Regions from separate parts of the Sporosarcina sp. FSL K6-2383 genome, predicted to be linked through region 3. Evidence: riboswitches for the same ligand, from Rfam matches in the RefSeq annotation. Region 3 holds a riboswitch; each other region holds the start of a gene.
What was found. A riboswitch is a leader RNA that binds a small molecule or an ion and turns the genes downstream of it on or off. The one in region 3 is predicted to bind cobalamin.

Region 1: linked by a shared signal. The riboswitch ahead of MKZ10_RS04205 (ribonucleotide reductase N-terminal alpha domain-containing protein) and the one ahead of metE (5-methyltetrahydropteroyltriglutamate--homocysteine S-methyltransferase) in region 3 are both predicted to bind cobalamin.
Region 2: linked by a shared signal. The riboswitch ahead of MKZ10_RS04855 (ABC transporter substrate-binding protein) and the one ahead of metE (5-methyltetrahydropteroyltriglutamate--homocysteine S-methyltransferase) in region 3 are both predicted to bind cobalamin.

Annotation. Positions count from the first base shown of each region.
Region 1 covers NZ_CP152017.1:790,296-795,074, reverse strand. Annotated here, with positions in the region: gene MKZ10_RS04220 (betaine/proline/choline family ABC transporter ATP-binding protein) at 1-695, shown strand, start outside; gene MKZ10_RS04215 (ABC transporter permease) at 692-1,345, shown strand; gene MKZ10_RS04210 (glycine betaine ABC transporter substrate-binding protein) at 1,348-2,235, shown strand; cobalamin riboswitch at 2,470-2,653, shown strand; gene MKZ10_RS04205 (ribonucleotide reductase N-terminal alpha domain-containing protein) at 2,866-4,710, shown strand.
Region 2 covers NZ_CP152017.1:925,838-930,616, reverse strand. Annotated here, with positions in the region: gene MKZ10_RS04860 (iron ABC transporter permease) at 1-881, opposite strand, end outside; gene MKZ10_RS04855 (ABC transporter substrate-binding protein) at 874-1,839, opposite strand; cobalamin riboswitch at 1,957-2,110, opposite strand; gene argS (arginine--tRNA ligase) at 2,381-4,048, opposite strand; gene MKZ10_RS04845 (DUF1934 domain-containing protein) at 4,045-4,503, opposite strand; gene MKZ10_RS04840 (PBP1A family penicillin-binding protein) at 4,635-4,779, shown strand, end outside.
Region 3 covers NZ_CP152017.1:2,992,835-2,997,613, reverse strand. Annotated here, with positions in the region: gene MKZ10_RS14980 (DEAD/DEAH box helicase) at 1-49, shown strand, start outside; gene metE (5-methyltetrahydropteroyltriglutamate--homocysteine S-methyltransferase) at 169-2,463, opposite strand; cobalamin riboswitch at 2,606-2,754, opposite strand; gene MKZ10_RS14970 (ABC transporter substrate-binding protein) at 3,193-4,188, shown strand; gene MKZ10_RS14965 (proline/glycine betaine ABC transporter permease) at 4,264-4,779, shown strand, end outside.

The DNA.
Region 1 (4,779 bases), 1.5 Mb from region 3:
GTATCGCAAGAGCCCTTGCAGGCAACCCCGATATTATCTTAATGGACGAACCGTTCAGTGCACTCGATCCATTAACACGTGACCAGTTACAAGAAGAGGTAAGCGCATTGCATAAAAAATTGAATAAGACATTCGTTTTTGTTACCCACGATATGGACGAAGCGTTAAAAATGGGCGATCGTATCGCTATTATGAAAGACGGTAAGCTTCTACAGTTGGACACTCCAGAGAAATTACTACATGAACCAGCCCACGGCTTTGTAGAGGAGTTCATTGGGAAACATCGGATTACCCAAAACCCTGAACTCATGCCCGTTACCGAGATTATGTCGGAATCGGTCGTCACCTCTCTACCTCACCGATCTCCGGAAAAAGCACTTTCACTTATCCGACAGCGCAAAATTACAAGCCTTATTGTGGTCGACGATGATAATAGGTTACTCGGAATTGTTTCCGCGTATGATTTGATTAAAAAGCTAGATACTATTAAAACGATTGACGAAATTATGGGGCCACGAGAACCCTTCTTAACAGATACAGCTACTGCTAAAGACGCCATCATTATGATGGACAACGCGCCTTTTGGTATTATTCCGATTGTCGGTAGTCATCAAAAAGTATTAGGCGTCGTAACACGAGGTTCACTGCTATCCGCTATGTCCAGCCAGTGGACGGAAACGGAGGAAAGCCAATGAATAACTTAACAATTTGGCAACAACTTGTCCAACAATCACAAATGCGCTGGGAAGAGGTACTTGAAGCAACGTCTGTCCATATTCAGCTCGTATTCTTCTCAATGCTCATTGCCATTGCTCTTGGAATTACACTTGGTATTTTGATTACACGGGTTCCAAAACTGACAACCGTCGTACTTGGTGGTGCTGGCGTTATGCAAACCATTCCAAGCCTTGCACTACTCGGTTTCATGATTCCCATTTTCGGGATTGGTGTCAAAACAGCAATCGCTGCCCTATTCCTATATTCCTTGTTACCGATTATCCGCAACACGTATGCCGGCATTAAAGACGTTGATAAAGCGACAACCGAAGCGGCAAAAGGGATGGGTATGACAAGTATGCAAATTCTATTCAAAGTGGAACTGCCACTTGCGCTTCCAGTTATCATGGCCGGCATTCGAACTGCAGCTGTCATTAACGTAGGTACAGCAACGCTTGCTGCATTTATCGGTGCAGGCGGACTCGGAGATTTCATTTTCCTTGGAATTACGCGCGGCATTGATGGTTTGATTTTACTTGGTGCAATTCCAGCAGCACTTCTTGCAATTGTACTAGAAACACTCTTCGGTGCGTTTGAAAAATGGACGACGCCGGAAGGATTGAAGTAAGTATGAAAAATAAATTTATTGTATTGATGTTGGTAGGCCTTATTGCAAGTATGCTGTCAGGCTGTATTTTCATCGAAAAAGATTCACTAACACTAGGCTCTCGGAATAATACAGAAAGTATCATTTTGTCACATGTCATGGGGCAATTGATTGAAAATAAAACAGATATCGAAGTCGTTTACAAAGAAAATCTCGGCGGCTCCAACGTCGTTTGGAACGCTATGCTGAACGGCCTAATCGATGTCGTACCCGATTACACGGGAACGATTGTCGTTAACTATTATCACGAAGACCCAGGCACAGCCGAGGAGACACTGGCGACTACCAAACGACTAGTCAATGAAGATGGCATTATCGCCTTCGACACATTCGGCTTCAATAATACGTACACATTAGCGTTAGATGAATCAAGAGCCGAGGAACTTGGCGTCAAGACATTCAGTGACTTCGCTAATGTCTCGGAAGACTTTATACTCGGTGCTGTCTTTGAATTTATCGACCGTCCAGATGGCTTGCCTGGATTCCAGGAAGAATATGGATTGAAATTCAAAGACGTCAAAGGAATGGATCACGGCATCATGTATCGTTCCATCGGCGCTCATGAAGTAGACGTCATTAACTCGTACACGACAGACGGTCAGTTACAAGATTACGACTTACGTGTGCTAGAGGATGATAAATCCTACTTTCCGCCTTACCATGCACTGCCCCTTGTACGAAAAGAAACATTAGTGGAGTACCCTGAGATTGAAGAAGTACTCGAGCAACTGGCAGACATGATTGACGAAGAAGCAATGCAGAAGATGAATGCTAAAGTGGATAATGAGGGAATGATGGTGGAGAAAGTTGCACAGCAGTTCCTTATTGAGTCAGGGTTAATGGAAGAATGATGAATGCGAAACCGCACCTCTCCGCAAGCGAGAGATGCGGTTTTTGCACGGCGTTTTGACGTTATGACCGGCATAAGCCACGTTATGACCGTCTTGAAGTTGTTTATGACCGCCACGAGCCACTTTATGACCGTCTCACATGAGGTTATGACCGCCACGCAAAATATCGCCTTCTTGCTTTACGTTTTGCCCACTACATGCTAGTGTTAAGTTAGTAAATTGTACACACTATATACTTTTGAACGATGAATGGGTACCGATATCGGTTTAAAAGGGAATCCGGGAAAATCCGGAGCTGTCCCCGCAACTGTAAGCGCTGACGACCGCCAAAAAAGCCACTGTGGAGTAAATCCATGGGAAGGCTGGCTGGAAGAATGAAGCGCGAGCCAGAAGACCTGCCCTCCATCGTTATGCGACACTTTCTTCGGGGGTTGAGAGGTGGAAGCGAGCAGGTTCCTACCATCAATCCGTCGTTATACGACTAAATCAAATGATGTGTGCGGTCCTATTCTGTTTCCAACGAATAATCCATGAGCGATGGCTCTACCGAAAAGGTAGAACTATCGCTTTTTTGTTTTGAAAAGCGAGATCAGCTTGATTCCAAACATAAATCATGGAAGGAGACAAATAATGTCTATGCAAACAAAACATCTCGATTTATTAACTAAATTATCCTTGGATTTTGGTACGAAGGCAGTAGCCTCTTTATTGGAAGCAAGTACATTATGGATCAAAAAATTCCCTAACGGTAGCTACGTAGACTGGTCACAGTCAATGATTTCACACTCGCTCAGCCAATTAAATGAGCACGAACCACACTGGACCTTTATCGCAGCACGAATTCATCTTCATGACCTCTATGCCAAGCAGCGTCACTCGAACATCTACACAGATTTCGCGGCACATACTACTCGATTAGTGACACTTGGTTTGTACGACCCGATTTTAGTTGAACGCTATTCACAAGAAGAACTTCGGCTTATCGGGAACCTAATCACCCCAGAAAGAGACAAATTATTCACGTATAGCGCCTTGCAAATGATGATGAGTAACTATATTACGAGGGATGCTGACAATGAACCTGTTGAACTACCCCAGGAACGATGGCTCATCATCGCAATGATCCTTATGCAAAATGAAACAGAAAAACGGCTTAAAAAAATAGCGGAAGCCTACTGGGCAATGAGTCATTTATATATGACCGTCGAATTGCCAACCTTGCTGAACGCTGGAAAACTTCAAAAACAAAATAATAACAAGCCAACAACGTTTACCAGCTACCTAGCTGTCTACCACATAGATATTACTAAGTTCCTTGACAGTACGATCGACGACAAAGTTGTCTATATCCCTGACTTATTTATGGAACAAGTTGAATCACGTGGCAATTGGCATTTATTTGACCCACATGAGGTGCAGGCTGTCATGGGCTATTCCCTTGAGGATTTTTATGATGAAAAGAAGGGGGCAGGCTCATTTCGTGAAAAATACATGGCATGTGTGCAGCATCCGAAACTTAGCAAAAAGACCATTTTCGCTATCGACCTTATGAAGCAGATCATGCATAGCCAACTAACAACTGGCTTTCCCCATCTAGTTTATAAAGATGAGATCAATCGAAAAAAGACGAACAAATATGCAGCAGTAAACGATGCCTTACATCCAAATCAAAGTATCCACTCGTCCATCAACCTTGGACGTGCAGTTCCTGCTGGTGTATTGGAGCGTCTCATTACGATTCAGGTGCGCATGCTCGACAATGCCATTGATTTAAACGCACAGTCAATGCCAAAAGACGTACACAATCGTGGTCTACTGCTAGGTACAACAGGCTGGCATCACTTGCTTGCCTTAAATAAAATTCGTTGGGAGTCTGTGGAAGCAGTAGAGTTTGCCGATGAATTATACGAGAATATCGCCTATTTAACGATTTCCGCTTCGATGGAGCTCGCGAAAGAAAAAGGGGCTTATCCTTTATTCAAAGAATCAGATTGGTATAACGGAGCATATTTTGAAGATAGGGGATACCTTTCAAAGTCATGGCAGAGACTTCGTGCCAATGTTGCGTTAAACGGTATACGGAACGCCTCTATGACGGCAATAGCATCCCTTTCATCGACAGCGACCCTAGCGGCTAGTACCATCGGAATTGAGCCTATTATTCAAAAGTGCTATCTAGATGAACAACTAGACAGTAGCATTCCAATCATTGCTCCAGATTTAAGCCCAGAAACACGTTGGTTTTATAAATCAGGATACTTCATCGACCAACAATGGACTTTGAAGCAAAATGCAGCCCGTCAACGCCATATCGATCAATGTATTTCACTCAACCTGTACGTACCAAATACAATTCAAGCGGCTGAATTACTAGTCCTGCATGTAAGCGCTTGGAATAGCGGTCTGAAGATGACAGGCTCTATCCATGCACATACGAATTCCCCATACTTTTTAAATACGGCGATTTCATTTTAATCAATCACGCCTCGGCGTGATTGCGTCCGGATTTTGAATTGATATTGGGGCCAGCACGAGGCTGGTCAT
Region 2 (4,779 bases), 1.6 Mb from region 3:
ATCAGATCACAAATAATAAGTAATGATGCACCGTTCAAAAACGATAATGTTAATAAATGACGGTGATCTGCCCCCCATAGGAGACGTGTCATATGCGGGACAACAAGTCCTACAAAGCCAATTGTACCAGAGACAGCGACTGCCGCACCGGTCAAAATAGATCCGCCGATTAAAATCATAAACTTCCGACGTCTGACATTGACGCCTAAATGATGCGCACGTTCTTCGCCAAACAGCATAGCATTTAATTCACGGCGACATAGCCACAACATCATGGAGCCAATAATAACAAACGGCAAGATCATCGTGACATAATTCCAGCCGCGCATGGACACGCTGCCAAGCAACCAGCCGATAATTTGGCGCAGTTCTTCCCCTGTCAGCGCAATCATCAGCGATAGTACTGAGCCTAAAAATGAACCGAAGATAATACCTGTCAGAATAATGGTTTCCATCGTCATCGAATGGTCGACAAGACGAGCAAAGCCCAATACAAGGAACATTGTCAGTGCCGCACCAACCATACTAAAAATGGGTAGCGTATAAGTGCCCAAAACCGGAATGGAAATACCGAAAAAAAGCGTCATCACAGCGCCGACAGAGGCGCCGGATGACACTCCGAGGGTGTATGGATCAGCGAGCGGATTTTTGAGTAGCCCTTGAAAAGCAGCTCCTGCAATCGCCAGCGACGCACCGACAAGTCCTGCCAATACGACGCGCGGCATACGAATCTTCCATAGGATGTTTGTAGCCTTCTCATCCACTCCCGAACTCCATAACGTACTAATCGGTATATTCACAGAACCGATTGATACACCGAGCCAGACCACCGCCAGGAGCGTGGCGATGGATACGATGTAGGCGACACTAGATTTATTCATCAAACGCCTCTGGATAGATGGCTTTTGCTATTTCTTCCAAGCCTTCTGCAAGACGTGGGCCTGTGCGACTTGTCTTGTTTTCATTCACTTGAACAACTGCTTGGTTTTTGATAGCCGTAATGGAATCAAAGCCATCACGTTTATAAACATCTTCGACAGCTGTATCGATATAGTCATACATCACAACGATGACATCAGGATTGCGGTTAACGATTTCTTCCGGATCCATTATGAACCAATCTTCTTGGTCTGCGGCAATATTTTCTGCTCCCACCATTTCAAGGATTTGATTCATAAACGTATTGTTACCTGGTGTATAAATTTCTGGAGCTGGGGTTGTTTCAACAAAGACTGTTTTTTCATTGTCGACTGACGCTAGTTTAGCTGTCACTTCTTCAACTTTCACTTTCATGTCAGCAACAATTTTTTCAGCTTCTGCTGTTTTACCTGTTGCTTGTCCGATTGTTACAATCGTCCCGTATGTTTCTTCGAAGTCCAGTGCATTTTTCACAACGAATACAGATACGCCTGCATCACGGAGTTGTTGTAGACCATTTTCGCCTGCACCTAGCCCCGACTCATGTGCAAAAACAATTTCCGGGTCCATGGCAATGATTTTTTCAACGTCAAATTGCATACTACCGATTTTCTCTTTGGCCAATGCTTCTTCTGGGTAATCATCATAATCATTGACACCAATAATTTCAGTTGCAAGTCCAAGTGCAAATAGTATTTCCGTATTGCTTGGAGTCATAGAAACGATTGTTGCAGGTGCTTTTTCAAATAGTATTTCATTGCCTACTGCATCCGTTAATGTTACTGGAAATGCTGCTTCAACAACGTCTTCTTGTGCTGTTGCATTTACTTCCGGCTTATCATCTGTTGCAGTTGTCCCACATGCAGCGAGTAAAAACACTGCTAGTATTGACGTCAGCCATAATCGCCATATTTTTTTCATAGTGTTTCCCTCCAGTACTGTTCTAAATAAAAATCCCCCGTATGAGTACGGAGGATTGTTTAGTAAAAATGCGGTCGCATAGATGCACCGATTTCCACCAAACCTATCCGCGTAGGCTATCGGGTTGTTCATAAAGGCAGGTCTCCTGGCTCGTGTTCACATCGCTTCGCAATGTACTCACACATACAGTGGCGGGACCGCGTCGGCATTGAACCGACTTCCCTTTTAACCTCGTCTTTGATGGCGAGGCACCTTTATGTTTAGCTATGTAATTTTGTACATCTTTTAGTATACTACAAGTTTTCGTGGTGTCGAGAGGGGTGTAGATTTTACGATTACTGAACCTCGTGTGGATAAGCCATTTTTACTCCATTGAATGTGCCAGTGACTGGACACAGGATGTGGAGTGGGTATTTTTTTTGCTTGCATTCAATCTGCATTCGCTTGCACTCGTTTAGTGTTTGCTTGCAAACTGTGACCTTTTCCCTAACTAAAAGCGCCACACCAAGATGAATTCATCTTAGTCTGGCGCTTAAACGGATTACATTTTCTCCGGTGCAGAAACACCAATCAGTTTCAATGCATTTGCAATGGTCGTGCGTGTTGCCGTAATAAGTGCAAGTCTTGCTTCTGACAAGTCGCGATTCTCGAGGTCCAATACTTTTTCTGCATTGTAGAAACTATGGAATGTTGCAGCCAATTCTTGGATATACGTTGCGAGGCGATGTGGTATACGCATTCTTGCAGCGTCACTGACCACTTTCGGGAAATCTCCAATTTTCTTTAGTAATTCCAATTCTTTTTCAGCTTGCAATAAAGAAACATTATCCACAGACGCAGAAAGTCCTGTTTCATTGGCTTGTCGCAAAATCGAAGAGATTCGTGCATGTGCATATTGTGCATAATACACCGGGTTTTCATTGGATTGAGAAATGGCTAAGTCCAGGTCGAAATCCATTTGCGAATCGCCTGAACGCATGGCGAAGAAATAACGAACTGCATCAAGACCAACATCTTCCACAAGTTCTCGTAAAGTAACTGCTTTCCCTGTACGCTTACTCATTTTGAACTTTTCGCCATCTTTATATAACTGCACCATTTGTGCTACGTTTACTTCCAACGTATCACGGTCATAGCCAAGTGCTTCAATTGCGGCTTTCATACGAGGAATATAGCCGTGGTGATCGGCACCCCAAATGTTAATCAGCTTATCGAAGCCACGGAATAATTTATCTTCATGATAGGCGATATCCGGCAATAAATACGTGTATGTGCCGTCGTTTTTAATAAGTACACGATCTTTATCGTCCCCGAATGTCGTAGAGCGGAACCATGTTGCGCCATCTTCTTCAAAAACGTGACCGTTTGCACGTAGCTTGTCGAGTGCTACATCGATTTTACCATTTTCATATAATGATGTTTCTGAGAACCAAACATCGAATGATACGCGGAAATCAGCCAAGTCTTTCTTCAGTTTTGCCAATTCAAAATCAAGTCCGTGCTTACGGAAATAGTCAAAACGTTCTTGTTCAGAAACATTGACGAATTTATCACCGAATTCTTTCGCAAGCTCTTCTCCAATTCCAATAATGTCTTTTCCATGGTAGCCGTCTTCTGGCATTTTTGTGTCCAAACCAAGCGCTTGGAAATAACGTGCTTCAATTGAGTAAGCAAGGTTATTGATTTGATTGCCGGCGTCGTTAATATAGTATTCACGCGCGACATCATAACCAGCAAAATCAAGGACATTACTCAAGGAATCGCCAAGTGATGCACCACGTGCGTGCCCTAAATGAAGATCGCCAGTCGGGTTAGCTGAAACAAACTCGACTTGAATTTTTTCATTTGCCCCAGAAGTTGAACGACCATAATTTTCACTTTGCTCAAGAACTGTCTTAACGATATCCCCTAAGTAATCCGTTGCCAATTTAATATTCATGAATCCAGGACCTGCAATATCAACGGATTCAATAGATGTCCCGGATGTATCTAACTGTTCAAGAATCGCTTCTGCAATAGCACGGGGTGGTTTTTTCGCCAATTTTGTGAGCTGCATCGCAATGTTTGTCGCGTAATCTCCATTGTCTTTACTTTTTGGTGTTTCCAGCATAATTTCCGGTATCGCTGCCTCTTCTACAAGCTCAGCCGCAATAACCGCTGCGCGCAATGCCGATTTTACTTCTTGTTGAATTTGTTCTACTGCGTTCATATTGTTCCCTCCGTATATGTAATGGTCAATTCGTATATGCCAAGTAAAGATCCTTCCGCATATAGCTCGTAGGCTACGTGGAAACGTCCGGCTTGTTCATTAAATTCAAGTAGAGTTGTTTTGACAAGTAAATTAAATGATGCCGGACCATTGCCATAATTCCCCAGCCGCTCACCGTTTGAAATGAAAGGCAACCGCATCGTCACTGCGCCACTACGGAATATCAGTGCGTCCTCCGCACCCATTTTGACCGTTGTCAAAACGAGTTGACCATTTTGTTGCTCTTCATATTTCAAGTAATAGATTCCTTTTTTTTCGATGAGCTGACCAACTAGGTTCATCTCATGACTCTCCTGATCCTGTCCGGGATGCCGGATTGACGAATGGAGCTGGATATCCACCTTGCGTACTCTATCCTGCGTTTCCACAAGCTCACCGTCCTTTTTAATATGCATCTATCCATTATATCCTTTTTGCAATAGATTTTTCAATCTATCCGTATGATGCATGTTTTTATGTTCACTCCGTTTAATCTCTTTCCATGCGTCACATACTACATGTAACAACATCGACGGGACGGGATTGTATGCAACGGGTAGTGTATTTAAAAAAGGTAAAGAGACGTAAGGCTATCAAGCGGCTATTACTCCTCTCCGTTACGATGCTAACGGCGGTACTAACCGTTTTCTTATTGCTACGATTATATGCTCAGGTTACGGGAGCCCCCTCTT
Region 3 (4,779 bases):
GACGACGGTGAAGGGCAAGTTATTGAAGGTGCATAAGGCGAATAAGTGATAATTAGCTAAAAAGCCAGCTATCCTTCCATTTCAAGTTTGAAATGGGGGAAAGCTGGCTTTTCTGTGTGAGTTTATGAAAAGACAAGCGATTTTGCAGAATTACACGCGATTCACCAATTACTTCTGTAAAACAGCATAGCGTTCGCGCATTTTATTCGTCGCAAGGACCATGTTTTTCAACGCGGCAATTGTTTCTTCATACTTCCTTGTTTTCAGGCCACAGTCTGGGTTAATCCAGAATTGACTTGGTTCCAGTACGCCGAGTCCTTGTTCGATGACGTCGACCATTTCTTGGACTTCAGGAACTCGTGGACTATGGATATCATAGACGCCAAGACCGATGCCTTTATCGTATGAGAAGTCGTTGAAGGCGGAAACGAGATCACCGTGGCTTCGTGATGTTTCAATAGAAATAACGTCTGCATCAAGTCCGCTGATGGAGTCGATGAAGTCATTGAATTCACAGTAGCACATATGCGTATGAATTTGCGTTGTATCTTGTACGGACGCTGTTGCTAGTCTGAATGCGTTGATAGCCCATTCTAGATAGTCACTCCACTCCGATTTTTTAAGTGGCAAGCCTTCACGCAGAGCAGGTTCGTCGACTTGAATGATGTGGATACCGGCAGCCTCCAGTGCTTCAACCTCTTTACGCAATGCAAGCGCAATCTGATACGTGACGTCTTTCCGTGAAATATCGTCGCGTACAAATGACCAATTCAAAATAGTGACAGGCCCTGTCAGCATTCCCTTCATCGGTTTGTCCGTCAAGGATTGAGCATAGACTGATTCCTCCACTGTCATCGGATCGATGAATGTCACATCACCGTAAATAACTGGTGGTTTAACACAGCGAGAGCCATAGGAAACGACCCAAGCCTTTTCAGTGAAGACAAAGCCGCCCAATTTCTCTCCGAAATACTCAACCATATCTGTCCGTTCGAATTCACCGTGAACGAAGACATCCAGTCCAATATCCTCTTGAATATCAATCCACTGTTTGATTTCATCACGTACGAAATCGCGATATTGTGCATCTGTTGATTCACCTTTACGCCATTTTGTCCGTGCGCGACGAACTTCTGGTGTTTGCGGGAAGCTACCAATTGTGGTTGTCGGTAGCAGAGGCAAATTGAATGTTTCTCGTTGTTTGTCGCGACGTTCCTTAAATGGAGAATTTCGTTTACTATCTTGTTCTCCGATGTTTTGTACGGATGCCAACAAATCAGGGTGATTTCTTGCAGGCAAGTCCGCAAGATTTTGACGGGCAGTTATACTTTCTACCACTGCATCAGTAATAGCTTGCTTACCTTCACGTACGCCTTTTGCTAGTGTTGTGACCTCCACAAGTTTTTCATCTGCAAAAGCGAGCGCAGCTTTAATCGTTGCGTCTAGCTTTACCTCAGATTGTACCGTGACGGGAACGTGAAGTAGACTGCTTGAAGACTGTACCCAAATGCGATCCACTGGCACAAGTTGTGTTAATGTATCGAGTAATGCTACTTTTTCCCGCAAATCAGCACGCCAGATATTGCGTCCATCGATTAAACCAGCCGCAAGTACTTTATCCGCCGGGAATCCGTGTGCTTGCAAATGTTCAAGGTTTTTCTCAGCACCTTGTGCAAAGTCAAGGCCAATCCCTGCAACAGGAAGGGCAACAACCTCTTCATAATGCTCAATGGCCTCAAAATATGTTTGTAATAGAATGTTGGCATTTGGAGCTTCGACGCTTAGTTGTTTGTAAATTTCAGTAACTGTTTGAATATCTTCTTTCGTTAGAGATGTGGAAAGAATAGGTTCTTCAAGCTGAATCCATTGCGCTCCTGCCTCTGCTAATTCGTTCAAAATTCGGCTATATAGAGGAACTAATTGCAAAATGAACGCTGGAATATCTTTTTTCGCATAGCCTTTTGATAGCTTTAAAAACGTATACGGTCCGATTAAGACAGGTTTACCGTCAATGTCTAATTTTTCTTTCGCCTCCAGATAGGCAGTAAGGGGTTTGTTCTCTGTTAATACTAGTTTTTTCTTGCTATATTCAGGAACGATATAATGGTAGTTCGCATTAAACCATTTAGTCATTTCTGAGGCAACAGCCCCATCATTACCACGTGCAATGGAGAAATACGTTGCAAGCGATACATCACCGCCAGACCAGTTAAAGCGTTCAGGAATCATACCAAACATGACAGCCGTATCGAGCATCCTATCGTACAAAGTGAAATCACCGACAGCAATAAGGTCGATTCCTGCGTCTTTTTGTTTTTGAAGACGTTCTAGACGAAGTTTTTCAATTTCCTCGAGGAATAGACCTTCCTCCAATTTCCCAGCCCAAAAGGCTTCGAGTGCTTTTTTCCATTCTCTATTGCCCCCGATATAGGGGTATCCAACCGTACTACTGACAATTGACAAATCGTTTCGTCTCCTCTTTTTGTGAAGTAACGAAGTGTTTAAATAAGGAAACAAAAAAACACTTCTAACGAAGGTTAGAAATGTTTACGCAGAATATAAATAGAGATGCGTTGTCATCCTAACACTCCCTATCGACCGTAGGGTAGAGCGTCGCAAAAAAGGCAGTTATCTGGCTTCAGCAAATTTACTGTTACAGTGGCGGGACCGCGCCGGATTATGGTTTCACCGGCTTCACTTTTAAGATCTGACAAAAGCATGTGTTATCAGACCACCTATTTCTATTGCTTTACTATGGAATTGTCGATGTATTCAAAGTTATCACGTATCTACTGTTCTGTCAAACTGAATACAAAGGATTGTCAAATGTTCCGAATGTATGAAAAACAATCAAGGTATCAACAAGTTAGGTGGCAAGTTGGCAGGTATGATTCTACAATAAATTTATATCTATGTTTCCCTTTTTGTATAAATATATTAAATGATTCACTCGTAAATTTAACTATTTTTATAATGATTTTAACTGTATTATTGCCAGCAAATTGCCGATGTGGGTTTGCAATGACTTGGAAACTCCTGTATTATTAAAAACTATAAATTAGACAGATAGATTTTTTTGAGGTTTCCCTATTCAGTTTTGGGGGAATAGGAGCCACGATAAACCAAACAGTTAGGGGGAAGTATGTTTATAACGTCTAATTTAAAAAAGATGAAAAGGGGTAACAATTTCTAATGAAAAAAATTACGATCTTTCTCTCAATTTGTATGCTTTTAATTCTTTCCGCGTGTAGTGGGGAGACAAGTAAAGACAGTATTAAAGTAATCCAATTTGCTGATGCCGGTTGGGATAGCATTCGTGTCCACAATAGTATTGCCCAACTCATTGTTGAGGAAGGCTATGGTTATGACACAGAAGTAACAAGTGGTACGACGGCTGCAACAGTTCAGTCATTGGAGAAAGGGGATATTAATGTCTATATGGAATTATGGACAGATAATATCAAAGAAGTTTATGAGGCAGCAATTGAAAAAGGAAATATTGTTAATGTCTCTACTAACTTCGCCGACAATTCACAGGGGTTATACGTACCGACATATGTCATTGAAGGGGATGCAGAAAGAGGGATTGAGCCAATCGCACCGGATTTAAAAACGGTTGAAGATTTAGCGAAGTATCCCGAAATTTTCCAAGATCCAGAAGATAAAAGTAAAGGACGTATTATTGGTGCTCCCTCTAGTTGGACGGTTAGTGAACATCTAGAAACGAAGTTGCAAACGTACGGCTTGGATGAGCAGTATAATTATTTGGCACCAGGATCAGATTCTGCAATTGTGGCATCACTAGTAGGTGCTTACAAAGAAGGTGAACCATGGATAGGGTATTATTGGTCTCCGACGTGGGTGACTGCAAGTTACGACTTAACATTACTTGCTGATAATCCATATGATGAAACTGTTTGGGAAGAAACTAAGGGAACTGAATTCCCACCTAATGATGTTGTGATTGCAGTCCATAAGGATTTCCCAACTCAGGCGAAGGATGTTGTTGACTTCTTAAGTAATTATGAAACAAGCAATGAATTGACTGAGCAGGCACTTGACTACATGAATGAAGCTGACGCTGAACCTGCAGAGGCGGCTAAATGGTGGATGCAAGAACATGAAGAGATTTGGATAACGTGGGTACCAAGTGACGTAGCTGAAAAAGTGAAAAAAGCTTTACAGTAATAATACTTTATCCAATTTACCCAACGAAAAAAGAAAGAGGTGAGGAAGCGGCTGTCTGTTGAACAGTCCAAACTTATGATTGAATTTCCCAATATACGCATACCGATCGGTAATGGTGTGGAAAAGTTCATAGATTTTTTAGCACAAAACTTTAGTGCATTTTTCGACTTCGTTTTTGTCATTGCTTCAACTACAATTAAGGGGCTTGAATCGGCACTTCTTTCAATTCCGTGGTGGGTATTTATCATCATCATTTTTGTATTGGGATGGTATTTTACTTCTATATACGGGGGACTACTATTCTCCTTTTTTATTTTCCTTATTGGTACATTTGATTTGTGGCCAGAAACAATGACTACCATATCAATTGTGTTAATCTCCGTATTGCTCTCCCTTGCAATTGGTATACCACTGGGCATTTTGACTGCCTTCAGTAAAGTGATGTCTGCTTTTATGCGTCCGATATTAGATGCGATGCAGACCATGCCAAGTTTTGTTTATTTGATCCCTGTTATTTTCTTTTTTCCGTTAGGAAATGTACCAGCAGTGATTGCAACAATTATTTACGCACTTCCCCCTGTCATTCGCTTG